Regions from separate parts of the Janthinobacterium foliorum genome, predicted to be linked through region 2. Evidence: predicted binding sites of a transcription regulator. Region 2 holds the regulator's gene; each other region holds the start of a gene.

Region 1 (10,398 bases), on a different contig from region 2:
AGCGCGGAATAGATATCGTACTTGACCAGCACGGCCAGCGCGGGAATCGTCAGATAGATCAAGAGGATGAAGAACAGGGTCCAGAACACGGACACGCGCGTGTCGTGCACGGACGGCGTGGTGTAGGAGCGCATCAGGATATGCGGCAGCGCGGCCGTGCCCAGCATCATGCAAAACACGAGGGCCAGGAAATTGTTGCGCTTGATATCGGACTGCTCGCGGTCGGCGGCGGGAAACGGCTGCGCATGGGGCGTGATCGGTTCGGCGCGCTTCTGGTTGCTGGCCTGCGCCGCCTGCCACAGCACGCGCGCCTCGTCCGGATTCTTCGGATAGGCGATCAGGGCCCGCTCCGCATTGCGGATGTCAAACAGCGATGCATTGCGCTGGCGTAAATTGTCGAGCTGGCGCTGGGCCGCCAGGTGGCCCTGCTCCCATGATGCGGGCAAGCCATCGAGGCGCGCCTGGTAGCCTTGCGCGCGCTGGCGGAAAATGGCGCGCACCTCGTTTTCCCTGGGATCGTTTTCCAGCACGTGCTCGCGCGCGCTCAGCTGCGGCAAGACCTTGCCGTAGGCGATCTGCGGCACGGGATTGTCCGCATGCTTGACGGACAGCCACATGGCGGGGATCAGGAAGGCGATGAGGATGATGATGTATTGCGCCACCTGCGTCCAGGTAATGGCGCGCATGCCGCCCAGAAAGGAGCAGACGAGGATGCTGGCCAGTCCCAGGAAGATGCCGACAGAAAAGTCCACGCCCGTGAAGCGCGAGGCGATCAGGCCGACCGCATAGATCTGCGCCACCACATAGGTAAACGAGACGATGATGGTGGCGGCCACGGCCACCACGCGCACGGCGGCGCCACGGCTGTCGCGGCCGCTGCCGTAGCGGGCGGCGAGGAAATCGGGAATCGTGTACTGGCCGAACTTGCGCAGGTAGGGCGCGATCAATAATGCCACCAGGCAGTAGCCACCCGTCCAGCCCATGATGAAGGCCAGGCCATCGAAACCGTTCAGGTACAGGCCGCCCGCCAGGCTGATGAAGCTGGCGGCCGAGATCCAGTCGGCCGCCGTGGCCATGCCGTTGAACATGGCCGGCACCCGGCGCCCCGCCACATAGTATTCGGTGACGTTCGAGGTGCGGCTGATGACGCCGATGGTGGCGTACAGGGTGATGGTGACCAGCATGAACAGGTAGCCGATCCACGCGCGCGGCATGCCTTCCTGTTCCAGCACCGTCAGGGCCAGCAGGAAGGCGGCGAAACCGGCGGAAAACAGCAGATAGTAGCGGCACAGGCGGGCAAAGAAGGTGCGCTGGCCGCTCATGTTTCCTCCCCGGCATGGAAGGCATTGTCGAGGCGGCGCATGCGCCAGGCGTAGAAGGCGATGATGGCCAGGTATACCAGCGAGGCGCCCTGGGCCGCCATGTAGAAGGGCAGCGGCCAGCCGAACAGGTTCAGGTGCAGCAGCTCGCGGGCGAAAAAGACGGTCAGGAAACCCGTCAGCAGCCAGATCACCAGCAGGATGGCCGTCAGGCGCCGCGTCTTGTGCCAGTGGGCATCGAGACGCTGCTGCAGTGCGGGGCTGGGCTTATCCATACGTGATGTCATCCTCTTCGGGCGGGTCCGGCAGCAGCAGGGCTATGCTCAGGCGCAGCAGGGTGCCTGGCAGCCTGGGCGAAGTGGCGCGCGGATTATTGAAAATGTCGACTTCGGCCCCGTGCTGCTGGGCAATCTCACGCACGATGGCCAGGCCCAGGCCGCTGCCGTCGGCATTGCTGCCAAGAATGCGGTAAAAGCGTTCGAACACGTGCGCCCGCTCGGTCTGCGGAATGCCGGGACCCGTGTCTTCCACTTCCAGGATGGCCAGTTCCAAGGTGCTGCGCACGCGCACGGTGACGCTGCCGCCCGCCGGCGTGTAGCGCAAGGCATTGTCGATCAGGTTGCTCAGCAGTTCGCGCAGCATGATGGCATTGCCGGAAATCATGAGCGCATACGCGGGCTGCTCGAAGCCCAGGTCGATATGCTGGGCGAACGAAGCTTGCACCCAGTCCTGCACCACGCCACGCGCCAGCTCGCTCAGCTCGATGGGTTCGAAGGCGGTGCCTGCCTGCGGCTGGTTTTCCGCGCGCGCCAGGGCCAGCAGCTGGTTCACCAGGCGCGTGGCCGCTTCCGAACTTTTCGCCAGCTGCAGCAGCGAACGGTGGATCTCGTCGTGGTCGGTCTGGCGCAAGGCCAGCTCCGACTGCATGCGCATGCCGGCCAGCGGCGTCTTCATCTGGTGCGCCGCATCGGCGATGAAGCGCTTCTGCATGTCGATCGACAGCGACAGCCGCGCCAGCATCTCGTTGAGCGAACCGACCAGCGGCGTGATTTCCTCGGGGACCTGGCCCGACTCGATGGGGCTCAAATCGTCGGGCGGCCGCGCGCGGATGCGTTCCTGCAGCTGCGCCAGCGGCGACAGGCCGCGCGCCAGGGCGAACCAGACCAGGGCCAGGATCACGGGCAGGATAATAAACTGCGGCAGAATCACGCCCTTGATGATTTCATTGGCCAGCTGCGCGCGCTTTTCCAGCGTTTCCGCCACCTGCACCAGAGCGCGGCGCGGTTCCTCTTCCGTGCTGGCCGGCATGTCGAGATACGTAAACGCCACGCGCACGGGCGTGCCGTGGATGGTGTCGTTGCGGAACAGCACCGTGCCGCTGCGGTACTTGTCGGGATCTTGCGGCGGCGGCAAGTCGCGGTCGCCGTCGAGATACTCGCCGCGCGCGCCCACCACCAGGTAATACAGCGTATCGATATCGTCGCCGCGCAGGAAGTCGCGGCCCTTGTTGCTGCTGTTCTTTTCCGGCACGCGGTGCAGCAGCTCGCCATCGGCCTGCTTGACTTGCTGCGTCAGCACGGTGACGCTGTCTTCCAGCGCATGGTCGAAGGGTTGATTGGCGATGCTCTTGGCCACCAGGTAAGTGATGGCGATGCTCATCGGCCACAGCAGCAGCAGGGGCGCCAGCATCCAGTCGAGGATTTCGCCAAACAGCGAGTGCTCGATGGTGTCGTCCTGTTCCGTCGTGGGCGGCTCGAACCAGTCGTCGTCGACGGCCTCGTCCGGTGGCGCCTCGCGTGCCTTCACTTGCTGGCGGGAGCCGTGGCGTCGGCCGCTTCGGCGTGCAGGCGCGCTTCCGAATATTTTTCCAGGCAGTAACCGAGGCCGCGCACGGTGGCGATGCGCACGCCGCCCACTTCGATCTTCTTGCGCAGGCGGTGCACATATACTTCGATGGCGTTGTTGGACACTTCCTCGCCCCATTCGCACAGGTGATCGACCAGTTGCTCTTTCGAAACGAGACGGCCCGTGCGGCCCAGCAGGATTTCCAGCAGACCCAGCTCGCGCGCCGACAGGTCGAGCATCTGGTCGTTGATGTAGGCGCTGCGGCCCACCTGGTCATAGCTGAGCGGACCGTGCTTGATGATGGTGGCGCCGCCGCCCGCGCCGCGGCGCGTCAGGGCGCGCACTCTTGCCTCCAGTTCCGACAGGGCGAACGGCTTGGCCATATAATCATCGGCGCCCAGGTCGAGTCCATTGACGCGCTGTTCGATGGAATCGGCGGCCGTCAGGATCAGCACGGGCAGCAGGGAGGCGCGGGCGCGCAGGCGGCGCAATACTTCCAGGCCGGACATTTTTGGCAAGCCCAGGTCGAGGATCAGCAAGTCGAATTCCTGGGTGGACAGGGCCGTATCGGCTTCCTGGCCATTCTTGACGTAGTCGATGGCATAGCCGGACTGGCGCAGCGAACGGGTCAATCCATCGGCCAGGACGCTGTCATCTTCGGCAAGTAAAATACGCATGGTGAGGCTTCCTATGCTTGCAACATCGGGACATCAGAAGTCTATATTGTGTTTCATTTTCCGCAAGGTGGCGAGTTTTTGTGAAAAACAAGGGCTGTATTGATCTGTTTCAAAACAAATCCACGTTCCGCTTGCATTGATCACTGTTTTTTTATACAGTACTGTCTGTGTAAAGAATTTAACCCACTGGCGCTATCGCAGGCTGCAGGATTCCGGTGAATCCGCAACTGTAGAACGGCTGAAAGAACATATGGACGATAAAAAAGCTGTAGTACCCGCATCGGAAAAAGCCAAGGCGCTCGCCGCCGCACTGGCGCAGATCGAGAAGCAGTTTGGCAAAGGTTCGGTCATGCGCATGGATGCCAGCGCACCGATCGAAGAAGTGCAAGTCGTGTCGACCGGTTCGCTCGGCCTGGATATCGCGCTGGGCGTCGGCGGCTTGCCGCGCGGCCGCGTGGTGGAAATCTACGGTCCTGAATCATCGGGTAAAACCACCCTGACCCTGCAAACCATCGCCGAAATGCAAAAACTGGGCGGCACTTGCGCCTTTATCGATGCCGAGCATGCGCTCGACGTCGGCTACGCGCAAAAGCTGGGCGTCAACCTGCATGAACTGCTGATCTCGCAACCGGATACGGGCGAGCAGGCGCTGGAGATCTGCGACGCCCTCGTGCGTTCGGGCAGCGTCGACCTGGTCGTCATCGACTCCGTGGCCGCACTGACGCCACGCGCCGAGATCGAAGGCGACATGGGCGATTCCCTGCCAGGCCTGCAAGCGCGTCTGATGTCGCAAGCGCTGCGCAAGCTGACCGGTTCCATCAACCGCACGAATACCCTGGTCATCTTCATTAACCAGATCCGCATGAAGATCGGCGTGATGTTCGGCAGCCCGGAAACCACCACGGGCGGCAATGCGCTGAAATTCTACGCTTCCGTGCGCCTGGATATCCGTCGCACCGGCTCGATCAAATCGGGCGATGAAGTGATCGGCAACGAAACCAAGGTCAAGGTCGTCAAGAACAAGATCGCGCCGCCGTTCAAGGAAGCGCACTTCGACATCCTGTACGGCGCCGGCACCTCGCGCGAAGGCGAAATCCTGGACCTGGGTTCGGATGCCAAGATCGTGGAAAAATCCGGTTCGTGGTATAGCTACAACGGCGAACGCATCGGCCAGGGCAAGGACAACGCCCGCGCCTTCCTGCAAGAGCGTCCAGCCTTGGCCCGCGAGATCGAAAACAAGGTCCGCGCTTCGCTGGGCGTGCGCGAACTGCCGCCACTGGCCGCTGAAAAGCCGGAAAAAGCGGACAAGGCCGCCGACAAGGCAGCCAAGGCGGCGGAAGCCAAGGCGGCCGAGTAGGAAAGTAAACAGCGAAGTAAGCATCGTCAACGGCGAAGTAAGCACCGAAGTAAGCACCGGTCGGCTGCGCTGGCATGGCCAGTCGCGGCTGGTCTTGCCTGCGGCGGACCGTGACCGCTGGTGCCGTGGCTTGCCGCATAAAGATCTACAATGAATGCCGTCTCGCGCCAGTGCGCCAGGCGGCATTTGTCTTTTGGCGCTAAGTATTTTTTGAATGTGATGAATGATAGGGTGGAATGATGGCAGCGGTACAACTGAGCCTGAAGGGCAGGGCGCTGCGCTTCCTGTCGATGCGCGAACATAGTCGCATGGAATTGCGGCGCAAGCTGCAGCGGCATGCCCAGGAAGGCGATGACGTGGAAGCCTTGCTCGACAGCCTGGAGCAGGCCAACTGGCTGTCGCAGGAACGTTTTTCCGAGTCCTTGATCCACCGCCGCTCGGCGCGCTTCGGCAACAGCCGCATCATGGCTGAATTGCAAAGCCATGGCATCGGCGGCGAAGCGCTGCAGGAACTCAAGGCGGGCCTGGCCGAAGGCGAAATTGCCCGCGCCTGTGAGGTATGGCGCCGCAAGTTCGGGCAAGTGGCGCAGGATGCCGAGCAGCGCAGCAAGCAGATGCGCTTCCTCATGCAGCGCGGTTTTTCCCAGCGTGCCGTACAGGTGGCCTTGAAGGGCCTGGAACCGGAAGACGATTAAGTACTACGGGTACACGGGTTAAAGCCTGCCGCGCGTCGGGGTGGATAGGCGGCTTGCGATGCTTGCCCGTTCGGCGCCCCCGTAGCTCGGCGCCCCGTATCTTCCGTACGGTTGCGCTTTTTTGCCACCACTCTTCCGCGCATGATGCTTTTGTCCGGTGTGGTCGTGCCTGCTCCGGCAGCTGACCATCCTGAAGGCCGCCGCGGCGGGGATGGACGTTCCTCCGCCGCTTGCCGCTGTCCGGCTGTATACCTTCTGCAACAAATTCTGGCGCAGCGGTATCTCGCAGATAATTGCAGCGTGCCGCGGAGTCTTGCATTCCTCGCAATCCCGCCAATCCTTCTCATCCGGGCGTCAAGCGGCGTGCGCAATGTTGCGCTGCGTGCGGCCAGACCTGCCAGCGCAGCGGTCCGCCGGAGATGCCCCGTCATTTGACGGGCGCCGCCGCGATGGCAGGCCATATCTATCATCACCGTTGGTGATAACAACGGAAATTTCCATGCTGTTTTTTTATGCTTTGAAATGCATTTATCCAAGCAATGAAAAATTATGTTGCGGCGCAACCGGCGCTCAGTGTGCTACACTTTTAGGGTTTTTGCGGCGCCGCAGGTGCGGTTGCTGTTCGTAGAAGCTGCGAACGGCGTGCTTTATGCACATGGCTGCTTACTAAATTTTGGCCGCGCAAGCGGCATCGGTCTTATGCCCCTGTCAACTCCCGTATCCCGGCGCGCCCTCCGGCACTCCCGCGTTATTGACGTCCAAGCGTATGTGCGCGACGACGGCCTGTGGGATATTGACGCGCGCATTACCGACCTCAAAAGCTACGACGCGATGCTGGCCTCCGGCCCCCGTCCCGCCGGCACTCCTCTGCATGACCTCCATTTACGCATTACCGTCGATCACGAACTGACTATCGTCGAGGCCGAAGCTGTCTCCGATTCCGTGCCCTATCCCGGTTTTTGCGATACCATCGGCCCCGCTTACAGGGCGCTGATCGGTCTGAATTTATTGAAGAATTTCCGCCGCGACTTGAAACAGCGCCTGGCGGGAATCGCCGGCTGTACCCATTTGACCGAACTGGCGCAAGTCTTGCCGACTGCGACGGTTCAGGCATTTGCCGGCGATGTCTGGTCGACCCGCGACGGTGAGAATGCTGATTTGCCGCATGAAAAGCCGTTTCAACTCGACAAATGTCATGCCCTGCGCACCGATGGCGGGGCGGTTGCACAGTATTACCCGCGCTGGGTAGCCAAAGCGTGATCCCGGCGCTTTCCTGTTTTTTTTGCACCACTAACCGTATTTTTACAAATCAGTATCAGAAGGGAAGCCAGCATGAAAATCCATGAGTATCAAGCCAAAGAAATCCTCCGGCAGCACGGAGTGACGGTACCACGCGGTATTCCGTGCATGTCCGTCGACGAAGCCGTCAAGGCTGCGGAAACCCTGGGCGGTCCGGTATGGGTCGTCAAGGCGCAGATCCACGCAGGTGGCCGCGGCAAGGGCGGCGGCGTGAAAGTGGCAAAATCGATTGAACAGGTCAAGGAATACGCTGACCAGATCATGGGCATGCAGCTGATCACGCACCAGACCAGCGCCGAAGGCCAGAAAGTCAACCGCCTGCTGGTGGAAGAAGGCGCCGACATCAAGCAGGAACTGTACGTTTCGCTGGTCACCGACCGCGTTACCCAGAAAATCGTCCTGATGGCGTCGTCCGAAGGCGGCATGGACATCGAAGAAGTGGCCGAGAGCCACCCTGAGAAGATCCACCACGTGACCATCGATCCGGGCGTAGGCCTGACCGATGCCCAGGCAGACGACATCGCGACCAAGATCGGCGTGCCTGCCGGTTCCATCGCCGATGCCCGCGTCAACCTGCAAGGCCTGTACAAAGCGTACTGGGAAACCGACTGCTCGCTGGCCGAGATCAATCCGCTGATCGTCACGGGCAGCGGCAAGGTCATCGCCCTGGACGCCAAGTTCAACTTCGACCCGAATGCCCTGTTCCGTCACCCGGAAATCGTCGCCCTGCGCGACCTGGACGAAGAAGATCCGGCTGAAATCGAAGCGTCGAAATTCGACCTGGCCTACATCTCGCTCGACGGCAACATCGGCTGCCTGGTGAACGGTGCCGGCCTGGCCATGGCTACCATGGACACCATCAAGCTGTTCGGCGGCGAGCCAGCCAACTTCCTGGACGTCGGCGGCGGCGCCACGGCAGAAAAAGTAACCGAAGCGTTCAAGATCATGCTGAAAAACCCAGGCCTGAAAGCCATCCTGGTGAACATTTTCGGCGGCATCATGCGTTGCGACGTGATCGCCGAAGGCGTCATCGCCGCGGTCAAGGCCGTCTCGCTGAACGTACCGCTGGTGGTCCGCATGAAGGGCACCAACGAAGACCTGGGCAAAAAGATGCTGGCCGATTCCGGTCTGCCTATCATCGCAGCCGACACCATGGAAGATGCAGCCAAGAGCGTCGTTGCCGCTGCTGCCGGTCAAGCTTAATTAAGGAATCAACATGTCCATTCTGATCAATAAAGATACCAAAGTTGTCACCCAAGGGATTACCGGCAAGACCGGCCAATTCCACACCCGCGGTTGCCGCGACTACGCGAACGGCAAAGCTGCCTTCGTGGCAGGCGTGAACCCGAAGAAAGCCGGCGAAGATTTCGAAGGCATTCCAATTTTCGCTAACGTGACCGAAGCGAAAAAAGAAACCGGCGCCAACGTGTCCGTGATCTACGTCCCGCCAGCAGGCGCGGCAGCGGCGATCTGGGAAGCCGTGGAAGCTGAAATGGATCTGGCCATTTGCATCACCGAAGGCATTCCTGTCCGTGACATGATGGTCCTGAAAGACCGCATGGCCAAAGCCAACAGCAAAACCTTGCTGCTGGGCCCTAACTGCCCAGGCTTGATCACGCCAGACGAAATCAAGATCGGCATCATGCCAGGCCACATCCATAAAAAGGGCCGCATCGGCGTGGTATCGCGTTCGGGCACCCTGACCTATGAAGCAGTAGGTCAGCTGACCGCACTGGGCCTGGGCCAATCGTCGGCAGTCGGCATCGGCGGCGACCCGATCAACGGTCTGAAGCACATCGACATCATGAAGATGTTCAATGACGATCCGGATACCGACGCGGTCATCATGATCGGCGAAATCGGTGGTCCAGACGAAGCCAACGCGGCTTATTGGATCAAGGACAACATGAAAAAACCGGTCGTTGGCTTCATCGCTGGCGTCACCGCTCCTCCAGGCAAGCGCATGGGCCACGCCGGCGCGCTGATCTCGGGCGGTGCCGATACGGCACAAGCCAAGCTGGAAATCATGGAAGCCTGCGGCATCACCGTGACCAAAAACCCGTCGGAAATGGCGCGTCTGCTGAAAGCCATGCTGTAATTTCAGCCTGACTTGTTGCGGTACAAAAAAGGAGCTTCGGCTCCTTTTTTCATGCGCGCTGGAAATGCGCACTCTGGCGCCGGGAAGCGACAAAACCTGCTCATGACGACCGAATCGCGTCACTTTTCTTGCCTCTTGGAGCATCGTCGCCCGTGAGCCATGCTGGCACGGCGCTTGCACCGTGCATGGCGTGATCAACGCCACCATGGGAGGATGCGATGCGCGGCCAACGTGGATTTACCCTGATAGAACTGATGATTGTCGTGGCCATCGCCGGCATCCTGGCGGCCGTGGCCATTCCCCAGTACGGCGACTACACGATGCGGGCCAAGGTCAGCAACGTGCTGGCGGCTGCCGCGCCGCTGAAGACGGCCGTGGCTTTGTGCGTGCAGGAAAATGGCGGCGAGGCGGCCGCTTGCAGCACGCCCACGGAAAGCGCCCCCAGCGCCATTCCCGTGTTCAGTGCCACGCGCGAAGTGGCCAGCGCCAACGTGGACAAGGGCAACATCGTCTTGACCCTCGCCGCCGACCTGGGCACGGGCATAGGCGGGCAAAGCGTGACCATGACGATGAAGCCTGGCAGCAGCAGCCTGACCTGGTTCAACACCACCACCGTGACGAATCTGGCGGCGAAGGAAGCGATCACCAGGAATAATCCGCCAGCGCCGGCCGCGACCCTGTGAGCGCGCCCGGTCCGTCCTTCAGACGATTTTTTGCCGGTCCGCGATCAGCGCTTCATAGGTGAGGTTTTGCAGCAAGGTGTAGTGGGTCGGTTCCAGGTCGATGAATTGCACGCCATAGGTGTGGATTTCCGCCACCTCCGCGGCATGGCCATTCGACGGCTTGCCCACGCTGACGTTCTGGATGCGCGCGCGCGTATTGACGCGCATCTGGTGCTTGTTCGGCTGTACCAGCAGGGTAAAGCTGAGCGCCACGCCCTCGTCGTCGGGCGTCAGCATGCTGGGTGATTCGATCAGCGCGCCGGATACGCTGAGGTTGACGATGAACACGGGCACGGCCGCCACGTCGCGGTAGCTGAGCTGTGCCGGAATCTCGACTTTCACGCGCATGGCCGTGCGCAGGCTGGTGCCCTGGATGGCATCGGGAA
Region 2 (10,398 bases):
TGAATGAAATTCACGTTCAGGGGGGTACGCGGCTCGATTCCCTCCCCCGGTCCGCGCACGGCCCGCTATGGCGGCAACACCACCTGCATCGAGGTGCGCACCGATGACGACAGCCTGATCATCCTTGATGCGGGCAGCGGCATCTTTTCGCTGGCGCAGCAGCTGCCGGCGGGCGAGCCGGTGGATGCGCACGTCTTCATCACGCACAGCCACTGGGACCACATCCACGGCCTGCCCATGTTTTCGCCGCTGTTCGTGGCCGGCAACCGCATGCGCCTGCATGGCGCCTACGACGCGGTGGCGGGGCGCGGCATCGAGCACGTGATGGCGGTGCAGCTGCAAAACAGTTATTTCCCCGTCAGCGAAGCGGCCATGGCGGCCAGCATCGAGTACCGCACCCTGGCGCCCGGCGACGCCGTCGACGTGGGCGGCGCGCGCGTCTGCGGCGCGGAAATGAACCATCCCGTCATCAACCTGGGCTACCGCATCGACTGCGCCGGCGCCGCGCTGTTTTTCAGCGGCGACCATGAACCGTTCTATAACCTGCATCCGCCCGCGCATGCCGAGCATGCGGCTTGCGCGGCCCGCAACGCGCAGCGCCAGGCCGGCATCGACGCGCTCGTTGCCGGCGTCGATGCGCTGATCATGGACTGCTCCTACACGCGCGAGGAGTATCCGGGCAAGCAGGGCTGGGGCCATGGCACTTTCGACGCCGCCTTCGACCTGGCCCTGCGCTGCGGCGCGCGGCGCCTGTACTGTACCCACCACGAACCGACGCGCAGCGACGAGCAGCTCGAAGCCGTGTTTGCCGACGTGATGGGCCGCTACAGCGGCCGCCTCAATGGCCTGCAAGTGTTCCTCGCCTACGAGGGGCTGACGGTGGAACTGGCCTGAGCCGCCGTGCCCGCACTATGTTGCACAACGAACGGTGGGCTTGACCGCGAACCGCCATCATGGACGCTCATTATTCAAGGAGAGCGCCATGAGCAAACCCCACGACACTCCACGCGAGCAGCAGCAACAGGAAGACCAGCAAGCCCAGCAGGAAGCCAACAAGAGCCGCCAGCAAGCTGAACAAGACAAAGGCGCGATCCGCCAGAATGATGGGCTGAAGCAACATCAAGGCGGCGACAAGGGGCCGCGCGGCCAGTAAGCAAAAAAAAAGGGAGCCGCGAGGCTCCCTTTTTACTGGCGTTGGCTATCCATTACATGATGTGGTGGCCAATCCACCACGCGACTGCTGCGACAAATGCGGACGCGGGAATCGTGAAGATCCAGGCCCAGACGATATTGCCCGCCACGCCCCAGCGCACGGCCGACATCTTTTGCGACGAGCCGACGCCGACGATGGCGCCCGTGATGGTGTGCGTGGTCGACACGGGGATGCCCAGCGCCGTCGAGACGAACAGGGTGATGGCGCCGCCCGTTTCGGCGCAGAAGCCGCCGACCGGTTTGAGCTTGGTGATCTTCTGGCCCATGGTCTTGACGATGCGCCAGCCACCGAACAGGGTGCCGAAGCTGATGGCCGTGTAGCACGAAATGATGACCCACATCGGCGGCATGGCATCGGCCGCGCTGGAGTAGCCGGCGGCGATCAGCAGCATCCAGATGATGCCGATGGTTTTTTGCGCGTCGTTGCCGCCGTGGCCCAGGCTGTAGGCTGCGGCCGACACCAGCTGCAGGCGGCGGAACCACTTGTCGACCTTGCGCGGCGTCGAGCGGACGAAGATCCATGACACGATGAGCATCATGATCGAGCCGAATACAAAGCCCAGCACGGGCGCGATGACGATGAAGGCGACGGTTTTCCACAGGCCGGCCGCGACCAGCGCGCCCGTGCCCGACTTGGCGACAGCGGCGCCCACCAGGCCGCCGATCAGGGCGTGCGAGGACGACGATGGAATGCCGTAGTACCAGGTAAACAGGTTCCAGAAGATGGCGCCCATCAGGGCGCCGAAGATCACGTACTGGTCGATCACCGCCGGATCGATGGTGCCCTTGCCCACCGTGGCGGCCACGGTCAGCTGGTGAAACACGAAGATGGCGACGAAGTTGAAGGTGGCGGCCATGGCAACCGCGGTCTGCGGTTTCAATACGCCCGTCGAGACCACCGTGGCGATCGCGTTGGCGGCATCGTGGAAGCCGTTCATGAAGTCAAACAGCAGCGCCAGGACGATCAACAGGCCTAGCACATAGATGCTGATTTGTATGGTCATTATATGTTCTTTTCTGATTCTGGTTCAGGACAGGCCCAACGCTTACGCGTTTTCGACGATGATGCCTTCGATAATATTGGACACATCTTCGCAACGGTCCGTCACGGTTTCCAGAATCTCATAGATCGCCTTCAGCTTGATCAGGTTGCGCACGTCCGGCTCGTCGCGGAACAGCTTGGACATGGCGGCGCGCATCACGTGGTCGGCATCCGATTCCAGGCGGTCGATCTCTTCGCAGATGGCGACGATCTTGCGCGAGTTGTCCATGTTGTGCAGCATGGCGACGGCGTCGCGCACTTTCTCGGTGCAGGCCAGGACCAGTTCGGCCAGGCGCTTGGCTTCCGGCGTGACGGCTTTCAGGTCGTACAGGGACACGGTTTGCGCCGCATCTTCCAGCAAGTCCAGGATGTCGTCCTGGCGCGTGATCAGCTGATGGATGTCATCGCGGTCGATCGGCGTGATGAAGGTCTTGTGCAGCATTTCCACGGTGGCGTAGGTGACTTTGTCGGCCTGTTTCTCGATGCTTTCAATCGCATGCACGCGGTTTTCCAGGTCATCGAAATTGGTCATCAGGCCGAGCATTTCTTTCGCGCCCTTGACGCACAATTCCGCGTGCTGGTTAAACAATTCAAAAAACTTGCCCTCAGTGGGCATCAAGCGTCCAAACATGTCATTCTCCGTTAAGCATTGAGTCGTGTTATTTACTACAGAAAGCCGCCCCTTTTAATGAAGGGGCGGCCAATGGAATATCAGTGCTGCTGTGTTAGTCGCCTTGGTAAAGCGCCAGGCCACCACTGTAATTGCCAAATTTGGTGTACTGCCCCATGAAGGTGAGGCGGATGCTGCCGATTGGACCGTTACGTTGTTTACCGATGATGATTTCGGCCGTCCCCTTGTCGGGCGAGTCGGGGTTATATACCTCGTCACGGTAAATGAACAGGATCACGTCGGCATCCTGCTCGATAGCGCCCGATTCGCGCAAGTCCGACATCACGGGACGCTTGTTCGGGCGTTGTTCCAGCGAGCGGTTCAGCTGGGACAGCGCGATCACGGGGCAACCGAGTTCTTTCGCCAGGCCTTTCAAGCCCCGCGAAATCTCGGAAATTTCCGTGGCGCGGTTGTCGCCCGGGGTATTGGCCGACATCAGCTGCAAGTAATCGACGATGATCAGGCCCAGCTTGCCGCATTGGCGCGACAGGCGGCGCGAACGGGCACGCAATTCGATCGAGTTCAGCGCCGGCGTTTCATCGATGTACAACTGGGCGTCGTTCATCTTCTGGATCGCGTTGGTCAGGCGCGGCCAGTCTTCGTCGTTCAGGCGGCCCGTGCGCAGGCGGTGCTGGTCCAGCTGTCCGACGGAGCCGAGCATACGCATGGCCAGCTGGGCGCCGCCCATCTCCATCGAGAACACGGCCACGGGCAAGCCGCTGTCGATGGCGACGTTTTCGCCGATGTTGACGGAAAACGCCGTCTTGCCCATCGAAGGACGTCCCGCGACGATCACCAGGTCGCCCGGCTGCAGACCGGAAGTCATGCGGTCGAGGTCGATGAAACCGGTGGGCACGCCCGTGATTTCACTCTGGTTGTCACGGCTGTACAGTTCGTCGATGCGCTCGACCACCTGCGTCAGCAGGGGCTGGATGGCGGTCCAGCCCTGGGCGCCGCGCGCGCCTTCTTCGGCGATGGCGAAGATCTTCGACTCGGCCTCGTCAAGCATCTGCTTGACTTCCTTGCCTTGCGGGCTGAAGGCCGTGCCGGAGATATCGTCGGCCACGGTAATGAGCTTGCGCAGCACGCCGCGGTCGCGCACGATCTCGGCGTAGCGCCGGATGTTCGCGGCCGATGGCGTGTTTTGCGCCATGGCGTTCAGGTAAGCGAGTCCGCCCACATCCTCGGCCTTGCCGAGCTGGGTCAGGGTTTCAAAAACAGTAATGACATCGGCTGGCTTGGAAGCGTTAACCATCTTGACGATTTGCTCGAAGATGATGCGATGGTCATAGCGATAGAAATCCTCCGCATGCATGAAGTCGGCGATGCGGTCATACGCGGCATTGTCGCGCAGCAGACCACCGATGACGGATTGTTCTGCTTCGATCGAATGCGGCGGAATACGGAGGGAATCCAGTTGCGGATCAGAGGGGGCGTTCATGGCGCGAATTATACCCGCTTCGGCGTCAGGGCAAAAAAAAAGGGCGAAAAATCCAGGAAAAAAAGGCCACAAAAAAGCCGGGCGAACCCGGCTTTTCATAGTGCGGCAGCGCTTGCGGGCCAGGCCCGCAGACGATTACGCGTTCGCGTCTGGTACGACAGCGATAACGACTTCCACGACCACGTCGGTGTGCAGAGCAACCGAAACGTTGTGCTCGCCAACGATCTTCAGCGGGCCGGTAGGCATGCGGATTTGTGCTTTTTCAACAGCAAAACCTTGCTTGGTCAGCGCTTCAGCGATGTCGAAGTTGGTGACGGAACCGAACAGACGGCCATCGACGCCAGCTTTTTGAGCAACTTGAACGGTCAGGCCGCTCAGTTTTTCGCCCTGGGCTTGCGATGCAGCCAGTTTGGCGGCAGCAGCTTTTTCCAGTTCGGCGCGCTTGACTTCGAATTCAGCCACAGCGGTTGCCGTAGCACGACGTGCCAGGCGTTGCGGGATCAGGAAGTTACGTGCGTAACCGTCTTTGACTTTGACGACTTCGCCGAGGTTACCGACGTTAACAACTTTTTCTAACAGAATGATTTGCATAGTTCTTCTCCAGGAATATCTGACCGATTAAGCGTGGTGCAGATCGGTGTATGGCAGCAGCGCGAGGAAGCGAGCGCGCTTGATTGCGGTGTCAACTTGGCGCTGGTAGTGCGCTTTGGTACCGGTCAGGCGTGCTGGCATGATCTTGCCGTTTTCTTGGACGAAGTCTTTCAGCGTGTCGACGTCTTTGTAGTCGACTTGCTCAACGTGAGCTGCGGTGAAGCGGCAGAACTTCTTGCGTTTGAACAACGGGTTTTGCTGTTTGCGTTTTTCTTTAAGCTTGAGCTTATTTTTGTCGAACTTTTTACCGAATGCCATGTCAGGCTCCTGTATCTAAAATGCGCTAGTCGGGAATGACTGCACTAAAATCAATGATGTGAAACACCAAACTCTTGCTGTTGCGGCTTTTTCTGGCCAGGAAACCCGTGAACTGATACACCCCGCCCAAGCTTGCCTGGCTGAACCGGCCTGAGATTTCGCCAGCGGCTAGCGCGGCAACATCAAACTCGGTCAAACGGGCAATTCCTGCTTCCATCTGCTGCGAACTGTGCTGCAATACTGCATTCACAATCGGCAGCCCTGCCGGGGTATAGCGCAATATTTCGCGCTCGGCAATGATGGCGGTTACTTGTAGCTGGTTCAGCGCACGATCCTGGTCAAAAATTAAGCGGCTGCGGCTGGAGCGGCTGCTGGTGCTTCGGTGCGGTGGCTTTTGGCCGCGTCTTCGCGTTGTACCGATTTCATCATCGGCGAAGGAGCTGTTTCAGCTTTCTTCATTTTAACGGTCAGGTGACGCAACACGGCATCATTGAATTTGAATGCAGTTTCCAACTCGACCAGGGTCTCGTTGTCGCATTCGATGTTCAGGCAGATGTAGTGTGCTTTAGGCAGCTTTTGGATCGAGTAAGCCATTTGACGGCGGCCCCAATCTTCCACGCGGTGAACCGAACCGCCGCGGGTGGTTACGCTGGCTTTGTAGCGTTCGATCATCGCGGGCACTTGCTCGCTTTGGTCCGGATGGACGATAAAGACTATTTCATAATGACGCATGCAAACTCCTTCAGGTCGGATTGATAATCGCCCACCCCGGCGTCAAGACGGGTGTGGGAAGGTCAGCCGAAGATTATAACCGCCTTTTGCAAACGTTTCAATCATTCCTTCAACATGCCGTCCCCGCGACGGGCTGCCGCGGCGCTTTTCCCGGCCCATCCGACTATTTCGCGCAGAATTTGCGCAAATCGCCGAAATCCCCTTGCATAGTGGGCGATACTGTACAAAAATACAGACTGTTCATATAGACAGCATTTTAGTATGCACCCACCGCTCATGATCAAGCTGACAGCACGACAAGAACAAATCCTGAACCTGATCAAGGACGCGATTGAAAATACGGGGTTTCCTCCCACCCGTGCCGAGATCGCCAATGAATTGGGTTTCAAATCGGCCAATGCGGCCGAAGAGCATTTGCAGGCCCTGGCCCGCAAGGGCGCCATCGAGATTTCGCCAGGCACCTCGCGCGGCATCCGCCTGATCGGTGCGGCGGCCGAAACGCTGCCAGCGAAGGTGCCGGCGGCGCTGCTGATGTCGCTGCCCCTGATCGGCCGGGTGGCCGCCGGCTCGCCCATCCTGGCGCAGGAAAACCTGGAGGCGAGCTACAACGTCGACCCTGCCCTGTTCTCGGCCAAGCCCGACTTCCTGCTGAAGGTGCGCGGCTGGTCCATGCGCGACGCCGGCATCATGGATGGCGATTTGCTCGCCGTGAAAAAGGTCGACAGCGCCAAGAACGGCCAGATCGTCGTGGCCCGCATCGGCGACGAAGTCACCGTCAAGCGCTACAAGAAGACGGGTTCCGTCATCGAACTGCTGCCGGAAAACCCCGACTTCAAGGTCATCACCGTGTCGCCGGAAGATGAGTTTGCCCTCGAAGGCCTGGCCGTGGGACTCATGCGCAGCTGGCATTGAGTGAGCGCGCCTTCATGAACCTGCTGCGCAGCCCGCTCTCGGGCATCCGTTGCTCGCTAGCCGGGCGCTCCCGTACGAATGTGTACAGCTACGCTACTCAACCCGATATCGAGCTTGCTCGCCACGGTTTCCGAAGGCACGGCGACATTACCATGTAACAAGAAAAGCAAAGGGCCGCGACAGCATGACTGTCGCGGCCCTTTTCACATGGCGCGCGGCTGCTTATGCGTCCAGCGCGCTCTTGAAATCGTCCAGCAGGTCGGCCTCGTCCTCGATGCCCACGGAGACGCGGATCAGCGACTCGGCGATGCCCATGCTGGCGCGGCGCTCGGCGCCCATCTCGTAGAAGATCGTGTGGGCGACGGGAATCACCAGGGTGCGCGTGTCGCCCAGGTTGCTGGCTGGAATAGCCAGGTTCAGGCGGTTGAGGAAATCGAAGCAGTCGATGCCATCCTTCAACTCAAAGCTGAACAGCGAACCATAGCTGCGGAACAGCTCCTTTGCCAGCGCATGTTGCGGGTGCGACGCCAGGCCCGGGTAGTGCACGGCGGCCACGCGCGGGTCCGCGGCCAGCATGGTGGCCAGCGCCAGGGCGTTCGAGCAGGTGCGGTCCATGCGCAAGGCCATGGTTTCCGCGCCGACGGCGATATGGTGCGCCGCCTCCGGCCCCAGCGAGGCGCCAAAGTCGCGCAAGGCCTTGGCGCGGATTTGCGCGATGCCCCACTGCGCCGGCGCCGCCTTTTTGTAGTTTTCAAAGATGTTCGGGTATTGCGTCCAGTCGAACACGCCCGTATCCGTCAGGCTGCCGCCCAGCGCATTGCCGTGGCCGCCGATGGATTTCGTCAAGGCGTTCACCACCAGGCCGGCGCCCACGGCTTTCGGACGGAACAGGTAGGGCGTCGTCATGGTGTTGTCGACGATGTACAGGATGCCCTTTTCGCGGCACAAGTCGCCGATTTTCTTCAGGTCGGCAATCTGCGTGCGCGGGTTGGCGATGGTTTCGACAAACACGATGCGCGTGGCCGGCGTGATGGCGGCCGCCACGTTGGCCACGTCGGTGGCATCGACGAAGGACACGGCGATGCCCTGCCCCGTCACCGTTTGCCACAGGCTGTTGGTGTTGCCGAACAAAAATGCCGACGAGACGACATGGTCGCCCGCGCGCAGCAGCGACTGCACCACGGCGCCGATGGCCCCCATGCCGGTGGCGAAGCACAGGGTGGCCACGCCGTCTTCCATCTTGTTGACCTTCTCTTCCAATGCGGAAACAGTCGGGTTGCCCTGGCGGCCATAGCGGAAGCCTGGCTCCTTGCCCTGGAATACGGAAGCCAGCTGGCGCGCGTCAGCGTAACCGAAGGCAACGGAAGTGTGCACGGGCTTGTGCAGCGAACCGTGCTCGATGCCCTTGCGGCGGTCGTTGTGCAGGATGGTGGTGGTAAAGCCGTAGTTTTTTTTATCGTTCATGATCGCGGAGAAAAAAATGCCCGGCATCGGCCGGGCAGCTTACTTATGCTTCTGTCGTTGCCAGGTTCAAGTTCAACTGAGAACGCGGCGTATCTTCGGGCGCTGCCGCCTTCGGATGGTGGCGCGCATATTCCAGGCGGTCCAGGTATTCCTGCGACACGTCGCCCGTCACATACACACCGTCGAAGCACGATGCCTCGAAGCTGGTCAGGGCCGGGTTGACGTCGGCAATGGCTTGCTTCAGCGCTTCAATATCCTGGTACACCAGGTAGTCGGCCGTGATTTCGCGGCACACTTCTTCCGTGGTGCGGCCGTAGGCGATCAGTTCGTCGCGCGTCGGCATGTCGATGCCGTACACGTTCGGATAGATCACCGGCGGCGCGGCCGAGGCGAAGATGACTTTCGTCGCACCCGCTTCGCGCGCCATCTGCACGATCTCGCGGCTGGTGGTGCCGCGCACGATGGAGTCGTCGACCAGCAGCACCACTTTATCCTTGAATTCGGACGGGATGGCGTTGAGCTTCTGGCGCACGGATTTCTTGCGCGCCGCCTGGCCCGGCATGATGAAGGTACGGCCGATGTAGCGGTTCTTGATGAAGCCTTCGCGGTATTCGATGTTCAGCGCCATGGCCAGCTGGATGGCGGCCGGACGCGAGGAATCGGGAATCGGCATGACCACGTCGATATGCACGCCCGGCAGTTCGGTGCGGATTTTTTCAGCCAGGTATTCGCCCATTTTCAGGCGCGTGGCGTACACGGAAGCGCCGTCGATGACGGAATCGGGACGGGCCAGGTAGACGAATTCGAAGACGCAGGGATTCAAACTGGCATTGTCGGCGCACTGGGCGCTGTGCAATTGCTTGTCGGCGTCGATGAAGACGGCTTCGCCGGGGCCGATGTCGCGCACGAAGCGGAAGCCCATGCCTTCCAGGGCCACGGATTCGGAGGCGATCAGGTATTCGGGACCCTGCTCCGTTTCATTGATGCCCAGGCACAGCGGACGGATGCCGTGCGGGTCGCGGAAGGCCAGCAAGCCGACGCCGGCGATTTGCGCCACGGCGGCGTAGCCGCCCTTGACGCGGCGGTTCAGCACGGTAACGGCCTTGAAGATGGCTTCCGGGTCCAGATTCAGGCCCGTCGTCGCCTCCTGGATTTCATGCGCCAGCACGTTGAGCAGCACTTCCGAGTCGGAATCGGTATTGATGTGGCGGCGGTCGTTCTTGAACATTTCCTGCTTCAACTGTTCCCAGTTGGTCAGGTTGCCATTGTGCGCCAGGGTGATGCCGAACGGCGCATTCACATAAAACGGCTGTGCTTCCTCTTCGCTCGACGAGCCGGCCGTCGGATAACGACAGTGGCCGATGCCGGTGGTGCCTTGCAGCGAACGCATGTTACGCGTACGGAAGACGTCACGCACGAGGCCATTGGCCTTGTGCATGGAAAACATACTGCTGTGATTGGTCGCAATCCCTGCCGCATCCTGACCGCGATGTTGCAAGAGCAACAATGCATCATAGAGCAATTGATTGACAGGTTGATGGGAAACGACGCCGACGATGCCACACATGGTGTGCTCCTAAACTGTGCTACTGATTTTAAAAAAAATTCAAAATTTCACATGCTGCGCGTAAGCGGCAGGCAGATAAGGCTTGATGGCGCGCGCGCCCTGTTCCGCGAGCGGGCTGAGCAGCGCGTTTTTCCAGAAGGGCTGCTGCGGGATGGACGTCATGCCACACAAGATGACGGCGGTCAGCACGATCACAAGGCCCCGCGCCACGCCAAACAGGCTGCCCAGCGTGCGGTCCGCCAGGCTCAGGCCCGTCACCTTGACGAGCGCATCGACCGTCATGGACAGCAATCCCATCAAGATACGCACGCCGATGAACAGCACCACGAAGGCCAGCAACAGGCGCACGGCTTCGCCCGGCACGGCTTCCGGCAGGAATTTCGCCAGGGTGGCGCCATACGCATTGGCAATGACGAAGGCCACGATCCAGCTGACCAATGACAGTATTT
Region 3 (10,398 bases), on a different contig from region 2:
GTGTTCATGAGGTCATTTGCAAGAATCATCGCCATTTTTTCCTTGGGTGGATCGATCATTCCATTGCTTTCTCGGCTCGTATGGCATTTTCTTGATTACAGTCCATATTTCGATATGCAGCTCATGGTGTTCAAGCTGCAGCTGCTGCTATGGCCGACGTGTGTCATGATGTTGGCAGCGGCTAACCCTCAGTCGGCACCGGGAATTTTTGTGTTTTCGATGGCCGCCAATGCGGGTTTGTATGCCCTTCTTGGCACGCTGGTGTGGCTCGGATTGCGCAAGCATGCTGCTTTTTTCCTTATCGCCGGCATAGGATGGGGCGTGATCTGGTGGAAACTGCTCTCGTTATGAGAGGCAAAGCAAGAAGTTTTTTTTGCTGGCTGAATATTGTTATTGAACAATATGGTCATGGTCATTTTCTGCCGCATGCGGGGCACAACGCACTTGCTAAATGGCGCCTGGCTTTGGTGTCGGCGATCGCCTTGTACGCCAGCGCGGGTGCCCATATGCCTGCGCGCTTGCCCACCAACCTTTTCTGCAGCATCCTCAGTTATCGACGGCCTCCACCGGCATATTGATGGCCACATTCAAACTCTCCACGATGCCATCGCGCGATGACTCGTCGTAGCCGCGGTACACATTCCGGATGCGGCCGTCGCGGCCGATGATGAGCAGATGCGGGATGCCCTGGACGCCATACAAGGTTGCGCTTTTCTTGCCCGGATCATAGGACATGCCGAGCGTCAGCTTGCTGAGCGCGCGGCTGACCTTGCGGAAGACATCGCGCTCTTCCGTGTTGATGGCGATGACTTGTACCTTGTCCGTGCCTGCCGTCTGCTGGATGCCTTCGAGAATGGGCAGCTCCTTCAAACAATACGGACACCAGGTGGCCCAGAATGACACCACCAGCACCTTGCCCCGATAGTGGCTGACGGCCAGTTCCTTGCCCTCCAGAGTCTTGCCCAGGTAGTCGGGGGCCATGTCGTCGGATGCTGGCGCCGTGGACGGTGCAGGCAAACAGCAGAAAGGTCAACAGCCGGCGCAGGGGCATATGCCTTGCGCGAAGTGAAGTGAGGAGCGAGCATAGCAAGCTGGCCAGGCTCGATACACACACATTGTCACGCAGGCGCCGTCAGCAAGCGATGTCGTTGCTTCTGGCTAGCCTTTCAGCAACGCCTGCGCCCGCCTCAAGCCCTCGACAATCACCTTGTAAGCCTGCCGCCGGCTCGCCGCATCGGGCGCGCGCAGCACGTATGACGGGTGGTACACGGCGACCAGCCAGCGGCCCTCATGCTGCACGGGCGTGCCGATCAGCGGCGCCATGCCCGCCGCGCCATCCTGCAAAACCGATTTCAACGCCGTGCTGCCCAGCGCCACGATCACTTGCGGTTTTACGCGCTGGATTTCCTCTTCCAGCCAGCCATGGCAGGCGAGGATTTCGCGCTGGGCCGGGGTCTTGTGCAGGCGGCGCTTGCCGCGTGGTTCCCACTTGAAATGCTTGACGGCGTTGGTCAGATACAGGCTGTCGCGCGCCATGCCTGCTTCCTGCAGGGCCTGGTCGAGCACCGCGCCGGCCGGGCCCACGAAGGGCACGCCCGCCAGGTCTTCCTGGTCGCCCGGCTGCTCGCCGACGAGCATGATGCGCGCCTGGGCCGGCCCCATGCCGGGCACGGCTTGCGTGGCGCTCTCCCACAGCGCGCAGCGGCGGCACTGGTCCAGCGTGGTGGGCAGGTCGCGCGCGGGCTGGGCGCGCTCGGCGGTGATGGGGATCATGGTGGCGCCACCGCGCTGGCCGACGCTGGCAGTCTGGCCCGTGCGGCGTTCGCCGTTGGCGGCGGCGCTCACCATGGCGGGCACGATGGCGCCTTCGGGCAGGTTTTTCCAGAAGCGCGCGGGGATATGGCTGTGCAGCAAATCCGCATTCACGCGGGCCGGGTTGAAGATGCTGCGGTAATAGGTCAGCCACAGGGCTTCGCCCGCATCGTCGATCTCGGCCGCGCCACGCAGCAGGGCCGGTCCCGCGTGCAGGGTGGCGCCATCCCACAGCATGCTGGCGTCGGGCGTGGCGATCATCCAGCTGGTCGATCCCATGCGGCGCGCAAAGTGGCGCGCCACTTGCGGCAGCACTTCGTGCGTGGGTTCGAACCAGGCGACAAAACGCGGTGCCCCTTGCGCTTCGCCGCGTTCGCGGAAGCGCACATACGCATGCATGTCGTGCTCTTCGCGCCGCACGGCCTTGGCCATGGCGTGCAGGCGCGCGCCGTCCGCGTCGGCCGGTGATAGTACGTCGTGCTGGCCCAGCTGCCAGCGCCAGAGCACCTGATACAGGAAGGCCCAGCGGTCATGCACATTGAAACAGGCGGCGGCCTGCAGCAGCTCCACCAGCTGGCGGGGCAGGCGCAGCATGGGGGCGCCGGTATCGGTCGCCTCTGGCGGGGAGGAAAACAGGTCGCCCTCGCCTGGCCGCGACTGCCATTGCACGCGTGTGGGCGGCACCTGGCGGGCGATCAGTTCGCGTGCCGCCGCGCGCCACGCGTCGAAGGACTGCGCCAGCCGGACAACAGCGTTCATGCCGCCTGCAGCTCCGGCCACAGAGGCATTTGCTGCGGCGCCTCCGCCATGGCGCGGCGCAGGTGCTCCGATGCCGTGGTGTCGCGCGCGGGAAAGTAGTCGGCCGTGATGATGAAGGGGGCGATTTTCTTCATGCTGCAGCGCAGGCGCGACAGGTCGGCGTAGCGCACCTGCCGCAAACGGCGCAGGTCGACGATGCGCTGCGCGTTGCGCAGGCCGATGCCGGGCACGCGCGCGATCATGTGCTGCGCCGCGCGGTTCAAGTCCAGCGGAAAATGTTCGCGGTGCGCCAGCGCCCAGGCCAGCTTGGGATCGATGTCCAGCGCCAGGTTGCCGCCTGCGGCGGGCAGCAGTTCGCTGGCCTGGAAGCCGTAGCTGCGCAGCAAAAAGTCGGCTTGGTAGAGCCGGTGTTCGCGCAGCATCGGCGGCGGCGCCAGCGGCACGCTTTTCGGGCTGTCGGGAATCGGGCTGAAGGCCGAGTAGTACACGCGCTTGAGTTTATAGCTGCCGTACAGGGTCTCGGCCGTCGAGAGGATTTGCTGGTCGTCGCTGGCATCGGCGCCGACGATCATCTGCGTGCTTTGCCCGGCGGGCGCGAAGCGGGGCGACTTCGGTTCCTCCGCCTTTTCGTCGAGCTTGCGGCGGATGGAACCCATGGCCAGCTTGATCGTGTGCACGCTCTTTTCCGGCGCCAGTTTCTGCACGCTGTCCTGCGTGGGCAATTCGATGTTGACGCTGAGGCGGTCGGCATAGCGGCCCGCCTGCGCGATCAGGGCCGGATCGGCATCGGGGATGGTTTTCAGGTGGATGTAGCCGCGGAACTGGTGCACCTCGCGCAACTCGCGCGCCACCTGCACCAGCTGCTCCATCGTGTAGTCGGCCGACTGGATGATGCCGGAGCTGAGGAACAGGCCGTCGATGTAGTTGCGCAGGTAAAAGTCGCTCGTCAGCTTGACCACTTCGGCCACCGTAAACCGCGCGCGCGGCACGTTCGAGCTGCGGCGGTTGACGCAGTACTGGCAATCGTACAGGCAGTAATTCGTCAGCAAGATCTTGAGCAGCGAGACGCAGCGCCCGTCCGGCGTATAGCTGTGGCAAATGCCCATGCCCGTGGTGGCCCCAAAGCCATCCTTGCCGATGGAATCGCGTTTGGGCGCGCCGCTGCTGGCGCAGGACGCATCGTACTTCGCCGCATCGGCGAGGATTTCCAGCTTGTCCGTCAATTCCATGGCTCATCTCGATATACTGTGTTTTTGTACAGTATAGCAGGAATGCCGTGAGATGCCAGTTGCCCCAGGCGGCGTTTTTGAGCGGAAAAGAATGCCCCTCGCACGGTAAGGACATTACATATAAGCAATGAATTTAAGTGCTAGGATGTCAATGTTAGCTGGATTTTCACAGTCTTTGAAAATCTTAGCCAAAAACACTCCGATCCATTCCCATGTTCAGCCTATTCCAGAAAAAACACGTTTTATTCTTCCTCATCCTTTTCTTCCAGAGTCCGTTCTCATACAGCTATACCATGCCGACGATCACCGTGACCGCCGAGCGGGAGCGGCAGGCTTATGAAGATTGCGTCGCCATGAGCGGTGTCTTTTGCCGCTGGCCTGGCGACATGTCCGACTTCTACGACCGTCCTTCGCGCGGCGCCGGCACGCCGGGTCCCGCCCATACCGATGCCGCGCCATCGAATGCCAATACGAATATCGACCGCTGCGGCGCCCTGACGGCGCACCCGGTGGTCATTGCCACCGGCGAGAAGATCAAGCCCGAGGTGGATTTCCAGTCCCTGGGCCTGTACGGCCTGGGGCTGAAGCGAACCTATCGCAGCAAGCACGCGGTCGGCACCTTGTTCGGACCACAGTGGCTGTCCAGCGTGGATGTGCCCAGGCTGAAGGAGCCGAATTGCGGCAACGCGGGAACGGGACGATGCATTCCCCGCTCCGTGACGGTGACCGCTCCCACCGGCAGCACGACCAATTATCAATTCGTCGGGGAGAACGAGTTCCCCTCGCCTCAGGATCCTCGTGCAAAATCTTATTTGTATCTTTCCGGAAAATCCGCGCGCAGTGGCGAAATGGTGTATACCCCCGGTGCCGGCTGGACCTTGTGGGCCAATGGCAATACCTATACCTATAACAAAGTGGGCGCCATTGTCTCGATCGTGGAGGGTGCCGGCGCGCAACTCAATTTTCAGTACGGCGCCAATCCCAGTCAGCTTGCCAGCGTCAGCAACAGCAGTGGCCAGCTGATCCAGTTTACCTGGGGCGGCAACGGCAAGGTGAGCCGCGTGCGTGATCCTGCGGGCAATGACTGGAACTATGAATACCATGCCAGCGGCATGCTCGCCAAGGTCACTGCGCCGGCCAGCCAGGAAGTGCGCGAGTATCACTACGAAACGGCCAATCCCGCTCTGTTGACGGGGATCAGCATCAATGGCCAGCGCCATGGCCGCTACGCGTATTTTGCCGATGGCCGGGTCAGCGAGAGCGGCCTGGAAGGTGGGGAGGAGCGCGAGACCTTTGTCTACGGCGCCAATCAAACGACGGTGACCGATGCGCGTCAACAAGCCACTACCTACAAGTTTGCCCTGATCGGTGGCGAGCTGAAGCCAACAGCGGTGTCCCGCGCCGGCACGGCGACGTGCGCCGCGGCGGCCGCCAGCACCGCGTATGACGCCAATGGCTATGTCGACTATACGCTGGACTGGAATGGCAACAAGACGGACTACAGCTATGATGCGGGCGGCCGCCTGTTGAGCAAAACGACGGCGGCTGGCACGAGCGCGGCGCAGACGGTCGTGCATAGCTGGATCGGGAATGAGATTGAAAAAACCGAATACCGCAATGCAGGCAACGTGGCCTACTTGCGCGTCAGCTACACCTACTACCATGCGTGGGCCCCGTCAGGAAAACTCGAGAGCGAAACGTGGGACGACCTGAAGACCGGCAAGCAAAAGAAATTCCTGCACACGTATGCGTTTTATCCGAACAGCACCATGTCGAGCTGGACAGTGTCGCGCAGCCTGCCCGGCGGCGCGGCAGTCACGCGCTATGACTACGACACGCGCGGCAACCTGACCGGCATGACGAATCCGCTTGGCCACCAGCAAGCGTGGGCAGGCCATGACGGCATGGGCCGCCCCGCGAGCTATACCGACAGCAATGGCGTCCCCAGTACCTATGCCTACGATGGCATGGGGCGCCTGCTGGCGGCCACGCTCAACGGCAGCCGGACGACGCAACTGGCCTATCATGCGGGCGACCTGGTGCGGTCCATCAGTTATCCGGACGGCAGCATGACGCAGTATCAATACACGGCGGGCGGCCGGGTCGAATACGTCGGCAATGCACTGGGGGAATTTACGCATATTGCCGTGAACGTCGCGGGTAACAGTGTCCGCAGCAGTTCCACCTTGCACAGCGCTGATGCCGGCGCCGCTGCGCCGGTGGCGGTTACGGTCGGGGAACGCAGCGCGATGACGGAATTCGACAGCCTGGGCCGCGCCTATGCCGAGGTCGGCAATCATGGCCAGCGCCTGGACAAGCGCTATGACCACAACGGCAACCTGGCCAGCGTCACCGATGCCGCCGGACGTGCCACCCGTTATGATTATGACGCTGCCGGCCACCTGCTCAGGAGCACGGCGCCCGATGGCGGCGTCACGCAAATGGAGTACGACGCCGACGGCATGCTGGCGGCGGTAACAGATCCGCGCCCGCTGCAAACGCGCTATGCATACAATGGCTTTGGACAGGTCCTTAGCCAGTCGAGTCCGGACACGGGCACGACCAGCTATGCCTACGATAGCGCGGGCCGGCTGGCGAGCAAGACGCTGGCCAACGGTAAAGTCATCCAGTACGCATGGGACAGCCTGGATCGCCTGATTTCGCGCGCCGGCAATGGCGTGACGGAAACTTTCCTTTATGACGAAGGCGCTTTTGGCAAGGGGCGCCTGACGCGTTTCAGCGATGCCACAGGCTATACGGCATACGCCTACAATGCGTTTGGCCAGATGACTTCACAGCTGAACAATATGTTCGGCACCGGCTTTACCACCAGCTGGAGCTATGATGAGATGGGCAGGCTGTCCAGCCTGAGCTATCCGACGGGCCTGGTCCTCCACTACCACTACGACAGTAGCGGCCGCATTGCCTCTGTCACCAGCCAGGGCGCCTGGCCGGTGATTGCTGATTCCTTCCTGTATCAGCCTGCCATGGAGCAGCGCTATGCCTGGCGCTTTGGCAATGGCGTGCCGCGGATCGCGCGCCTGGATGCCGATGGGCGTATTACACAACTACATGGCCATGGCGCGCACAATTCCGTATTTGAATTCAACAATGTAGACCTGATCAGTTCTGTCAGCGACTACCTGGACAATTCCCTGTCGCAGACCCTGGATTACGATCGCGCCAGCCGCCTGAAATACGTTGCGCGCAGTGGCGATTCGCAAGCCTTCAATTGGGACTTGGCGGGCAACCTGACGGATCATAGTCGCGAAGGCGCGGGATACATGCTGGCGGTGGAGCCGCACAGCAACCGCCTTGCCGCCTGGCGTGGCAATGGCCAGAGCCGCGCCTTCGCGTATGACGGCGCCGGCAATGTGGTGGGGGAAAACCGGCACGACGGGAATCGGACCTATGTTTACGATGGGCTCAACCGCATGAGCGGCATGGCGGTAAATGGCGTGCATCTGGCCAACTATCGCAATAATGCCTTGAACCAGCGTGTCTACCGCGAAGTTGGCGGCACGCATACTCCTGCAATTTATGGACCGCAAGGAGAACTGCTGGCCGAGTTCGGCCCGCAACCCACCAGCTATGTCTGGCTCGGTGGCGAACTGATGGGAATTGCCCGCGGCGGGCAGTTCTATGCCAGCCATAATGACCAGCTGGGCCGTCCCGAAGTGTTGACCAATGCCGCCGGCGCCATCGCCTGGCGCGCCGCCAACGCCGCGTTCGACCGCAAGGTGGTCGTCGACACCATAGGCGGCCTGAATGTCGGTTTCCCGGGCCAGTACTACGATGCCGAATCCGGCCTGTGGTACAACTGGCACCGCTACTACGATGCATCGCTGGGACGGTATCTGCAGAGCGATCCGATCGGACTGGCGGGTGGCATGAATACCTATGCCTATGTGGAAGGCAATCCGATTCGCTATATCGATCCCTTGGGCCTGCTGAAGTTTTCTCCGGCATTCCAGCAGGCATATCCGAAGTCGGCTGCACGCCTGAATCAAATGGGGGCGAAGGTCAATGCGAGGATGTATGCGGCATTCAGCAAGTATGGGCAAGCCTCGAAGTGCGATGTCGATGCCGCCTTGGCAAAAAACAGCGGGCCATCCGTGGTGGACAAAACGCTGCAAAAAATGGTGGCAGGGTATCAGCCCGGCACTTCTGAACTCATGATGGATCAACGATTCTTGAATGGTTTTGAACACGGTACCGTATCTGACAGGTTGTTTGACGCCACCGTTTTGCACGAACTGACGCATTATTTGGATTGGCGCGATGGTTCGCCATTCCCGACAGAGGCTGGGAAGAATTTTGAAGTCTATGTTTGGGGGGAGGTTATTAACAAATGATGAATTTAGTATGGAAAGTTTTTTTTCTGTCTGTTTTGTTCGCAGCTGAGGCTGTCGCGTCCACCAATGCCTGCGACAGGAAAATTGGCGCTTTGCAGATTGGTGTCGTGCTGGATAAGACGATCGCCGCCGCACACGAATCAGTTGGCGTGACCGTTATGGTGGCGAATACCGGCAGAGATACGCTGCATCTGCCGTCCTTCATGGAACTGGAGTCCTATTGGCTGCGTTTCGAGGTGGTCAATGAAAAAAATCAGCGGGTGCGCTGGTTGGGGCCAGAAATGAAAATACTGGAGACAGATGACAAGGTGTCCTTGGAACAAGGTTACCAATGGGGAAGAAAGTTCCACGACTTTGAGCGACGCTACGATATATCCAAGGCCGGCACATATCGCATCCGGGCCATTTATGGCATATCGCCAGAGGGCCGCTGTCCCTTTGGCCGCGTCGTCTCGGAAGTCGTCAGCTTGCGCATCCGCTAGCGCGCGGCGGCACACGCGGTCCGGCGAAGGATGAGCAATTGCGGCACGCTTCCCTCCTTGCCGTACCATGAAGCCGCGTCCAGCGCATGGCTGCGGCTTCCCCCTTTGCTCTTTGCCATTGCTTGACCCACGCAATGGCAGAACGTTATATATCGGTGTATATTACGGGCCTTGTTCTCTTCTCATTAAGGATACGACCATGCGCCTCACTTCCCTCGCCAAGCTCCTCGGCACCGCCCTGCTCGCCAGCGCCGCCTCGTCCGCCTTTGCCGGCGAAGTGGTGGTCTCGGCCGCGGCCAGCCTGACGAATGCGTTCAAGGATGCGGCGCAGGGCTATGAGGCGCAGTACCCGGGCAGCAAGGTGTCCCTGAACTTTGCCGCCTCGGGCGTGCTGCTGCAGCAGATCGTCAAGGGCGCGCCCGTGGACGTGTTTGCCTCGGCCGACCAGGAAACCATGGATGCGGCGCAAAAACAGGGCCTGGTATTGCCGGCCGACCGGCACGATTTCGTCGGCAACAGCCTGGTACTGATCGTGCCGCACGATAGCAAGCTGGGTATCAAGAGCCTGACAGACCTGACGCAGAAGGGCGTGACGCGCGTGGCCATTGCCAATCCGGCCAGCGTGCCCGTCGGCCGCTATTCGGAAGGCGCATTGAAAAAGGCGAAACTGTGGGACGCCGTGCAGCCGAAAGCCATCAGCACGCAGAACGTGCGCCAGTCGCTCGACTACGTGGCGCGCGGCGAAGTCGATGCGGGCTTCGTGTATGGCACCGACGCGGCCATCATGAAGGACAAGGTCAACGTGGTGCTGGAAGTGCCGCTGGAGGCGCCCGTGCTGTATCCGATCGCCACCATCAAGGATAGCGCCAACCAGGCCGAAGCGAAGCGTTTCGTCAGCTACCTGCAGACGGCGCCGGCGCAAGCCATCCTCGCCAAATACGGTTTCAAGAAGCCATAAAGCAAACGACGGCACATGGATATCGCCTGGACCGCGCTGGCCCTGTCGCTGAAGGTGGCGGCGTGGGCCACGGCGCTCAACTTGTTGCTTGGCATCGGTACGGGCTACCTGCTGGCGCGCACGCGCTTTCCCGGGCGCGAGCTGCTCGACGCCCTCCTGACTCTGCCGATGGTGATGCCGCCCACCGTGCTCGGCTATTACCTGCTGGTGTTGCTGGGCCGGCGCGGCACCCTCGGCATCTGGCTGCAGGAACACTTCGGCATCAACCTCATCTTTACCTGGCAGGGCGCCGTGATCGCTTCCACGGTGGTCGCCTTTCCCCTCGTTTTCAAACCGGCGCGCGCCGCCTTCGAAGCCGTCGATGGCCAGCTGGAACAGGCGGCCCGCGTGCTGGGCATCTCGGAAATGGCGATTTTCTTCCGCGTGACGTTACCGCTGGCATGGCGCGGCATCCTGGCCGGCGTCTTGCTGGGCTTCGTGCGCGCGCTGGGCGAGTTTGGCGCGACCCTGATGGTCGCTGGCAGCATTCCCGGCAAGACGCAGACCTTGTCCGTCGCCGTGTATGAAGCCGTGCAGGCGGGCCAGGACGACGTCGCCAACACTCTCGTGCTGATCACGTCCATCGTCTGCATCGTCGTGCTGCTGTCGGCCGGCCGCCTGGCGCCCGGACGCATCGTTCACAAATGACGCCCATGCAACTCGACCTCGACCTCCGCGCCACCTTGCGCTCCGGCAAACGCAGTTTTGAGCTGCAGGTGCAATGCACGTCCGGCAGCCAGCGCATCGCCATGTATGGCCCGTCC

The links. The regulator LexA, encoded in region 2, represses DNA repair genes until DNA is damaged. The targets are predictions, from matches to a motif close to ACTGTATNNNNATACAGT.
Region 1: recA (recombinase RecA) is a predicted target of LexA. The motif match lies at 3,984-4,001, and genes of this name have one in related genera.
Region 3: ACZ92H_RS10610 (putative DNA modification/repair radical SAM protein) is a predicted target of LexA. The motif match lies at 3,816-3,833, and genes of this name have one in related genera.

The regions. Positions count from the first base shown of each region.
Region 1 covers NZ_CDXDQE010000003.1:260,002-270,399, forward strand. The annotation lists gene ACZ92H_RS08630 (sodium:solute symporter family protein) at 1-1,322, opposite strand, end outside; gene ACZ92H_RS08635 (DUF4212 domain-containing protein) at 1,319-1,594, opposite strand; gene ACZ92H_RS08640 (sensor histidine kinase) at 1,587-3,125, opposite strand; gene ACZ92H_RS08645 (response regulator) at 3,122-3,841, opposite strand; gene recA (recombinase RecA) at 4,092-5,198, shown strand; gene recX (recombination regulator RecX) at 5,438-5,893, shown strand; gene ACZ92H_RS08660 (DUF2889 domain-containing protein) at 6,443-7,153, shown strand; gene sucC (ADP-forming succinate--CoA ligase subunit beta) at 7,226-8,395, shown strand; gene sucD (succinate--CoA ligase subunit alpha) at 8,409-9,290, shown strand; gene ACZ92H_RS08675 (pilin) at 9,509-9,973, shown strand; gene ACZ92H_RS08680 (flagellar brake protein) at 9,992-10,398, opposite strand, start outside.
Region 2 covers NZ_CDXDQE010000001.1:322,574-332,971, forward strand. The annotation lists gene ACZ92H_RS01450 (MBL fold metallo-hydrolase) at 4-894, shown strand; gene ACZ92H_RS01455 (hypothetical protein) at 983-1,153, shown strand; gene ACZ92H_RS01460 (inorganic phosphate transporter) at 1,206-2,219, opposite strand; gene ACZ92H_RS01465 (DUF47 domain-containing protein) at 2,259-2,885, opposite strand; gene ACZ92H_RS01470 (replicative DNA helicase) at 2,980-4,365, opposite strand; gene rplI (50S ribosomal protein L9) at 4,501-4,956, opposite strand; gene rpsR (30S ribosomal protein S18) at 4,984-5,274, opposite strand; gene priB (primosomal replication protein N) at 5,300-5,599, opposite strand; gene rpsF (30S ribosomal protein S6) at 5,620-6,006, opposite strand; gene lexA (transcriptional repressor LexA) at 6,283-6,918, shown strand; gene ACZ92H_RS01500 (cystathionine gamma-synthase family protein) at 7,141-8,382, opposite strand; gene purF (amidophosphoribosyltransferase) at 8,426-9,949, opposite strand; gene ACZ92H_RS01510 (CvpA family protein) at 9,989-10,398, opposite strand, start outside.
Region 3 covers NZ_CDXDQE010000004.1:71,375-81,772, reverse strand. The annotation lists gene ACZ92H_RS10625 (hypothetical protein) at 7-351, shown strand; gene ACZ92H_RS10620 (TlpA disulfide reductase family protein) at 547-981, opposite strand; gene ACZ92H_RS10615 (UdgX family uracil-DNA binding protein) at 1,159-2,571, opposite strand; gene ACZ92H_RS10610 (putative DNA modification/repair radical SAM protein) at 2,568-3,800, opposite strand; gene ACZ92H_RS10605 (RHS repeat-associated core domain-containing protein) at 4,094-8,155, shown strand; gene ACZ92H_RS10600 (hypothetical protein) at 8,152-8,637, shown strand; gene modA (molybdate ABC transporter substrate-binding protein) at 8,837-9,595, shown strand; gene modB (molybdate ABC transporter permease subunit) at 9,611-10,282, shown strand; gene ACZ92H_RS10585 (sulfate/molybdate ABC transporter ATP-binding protein) at 10,288-10,398, shown strand, end outside.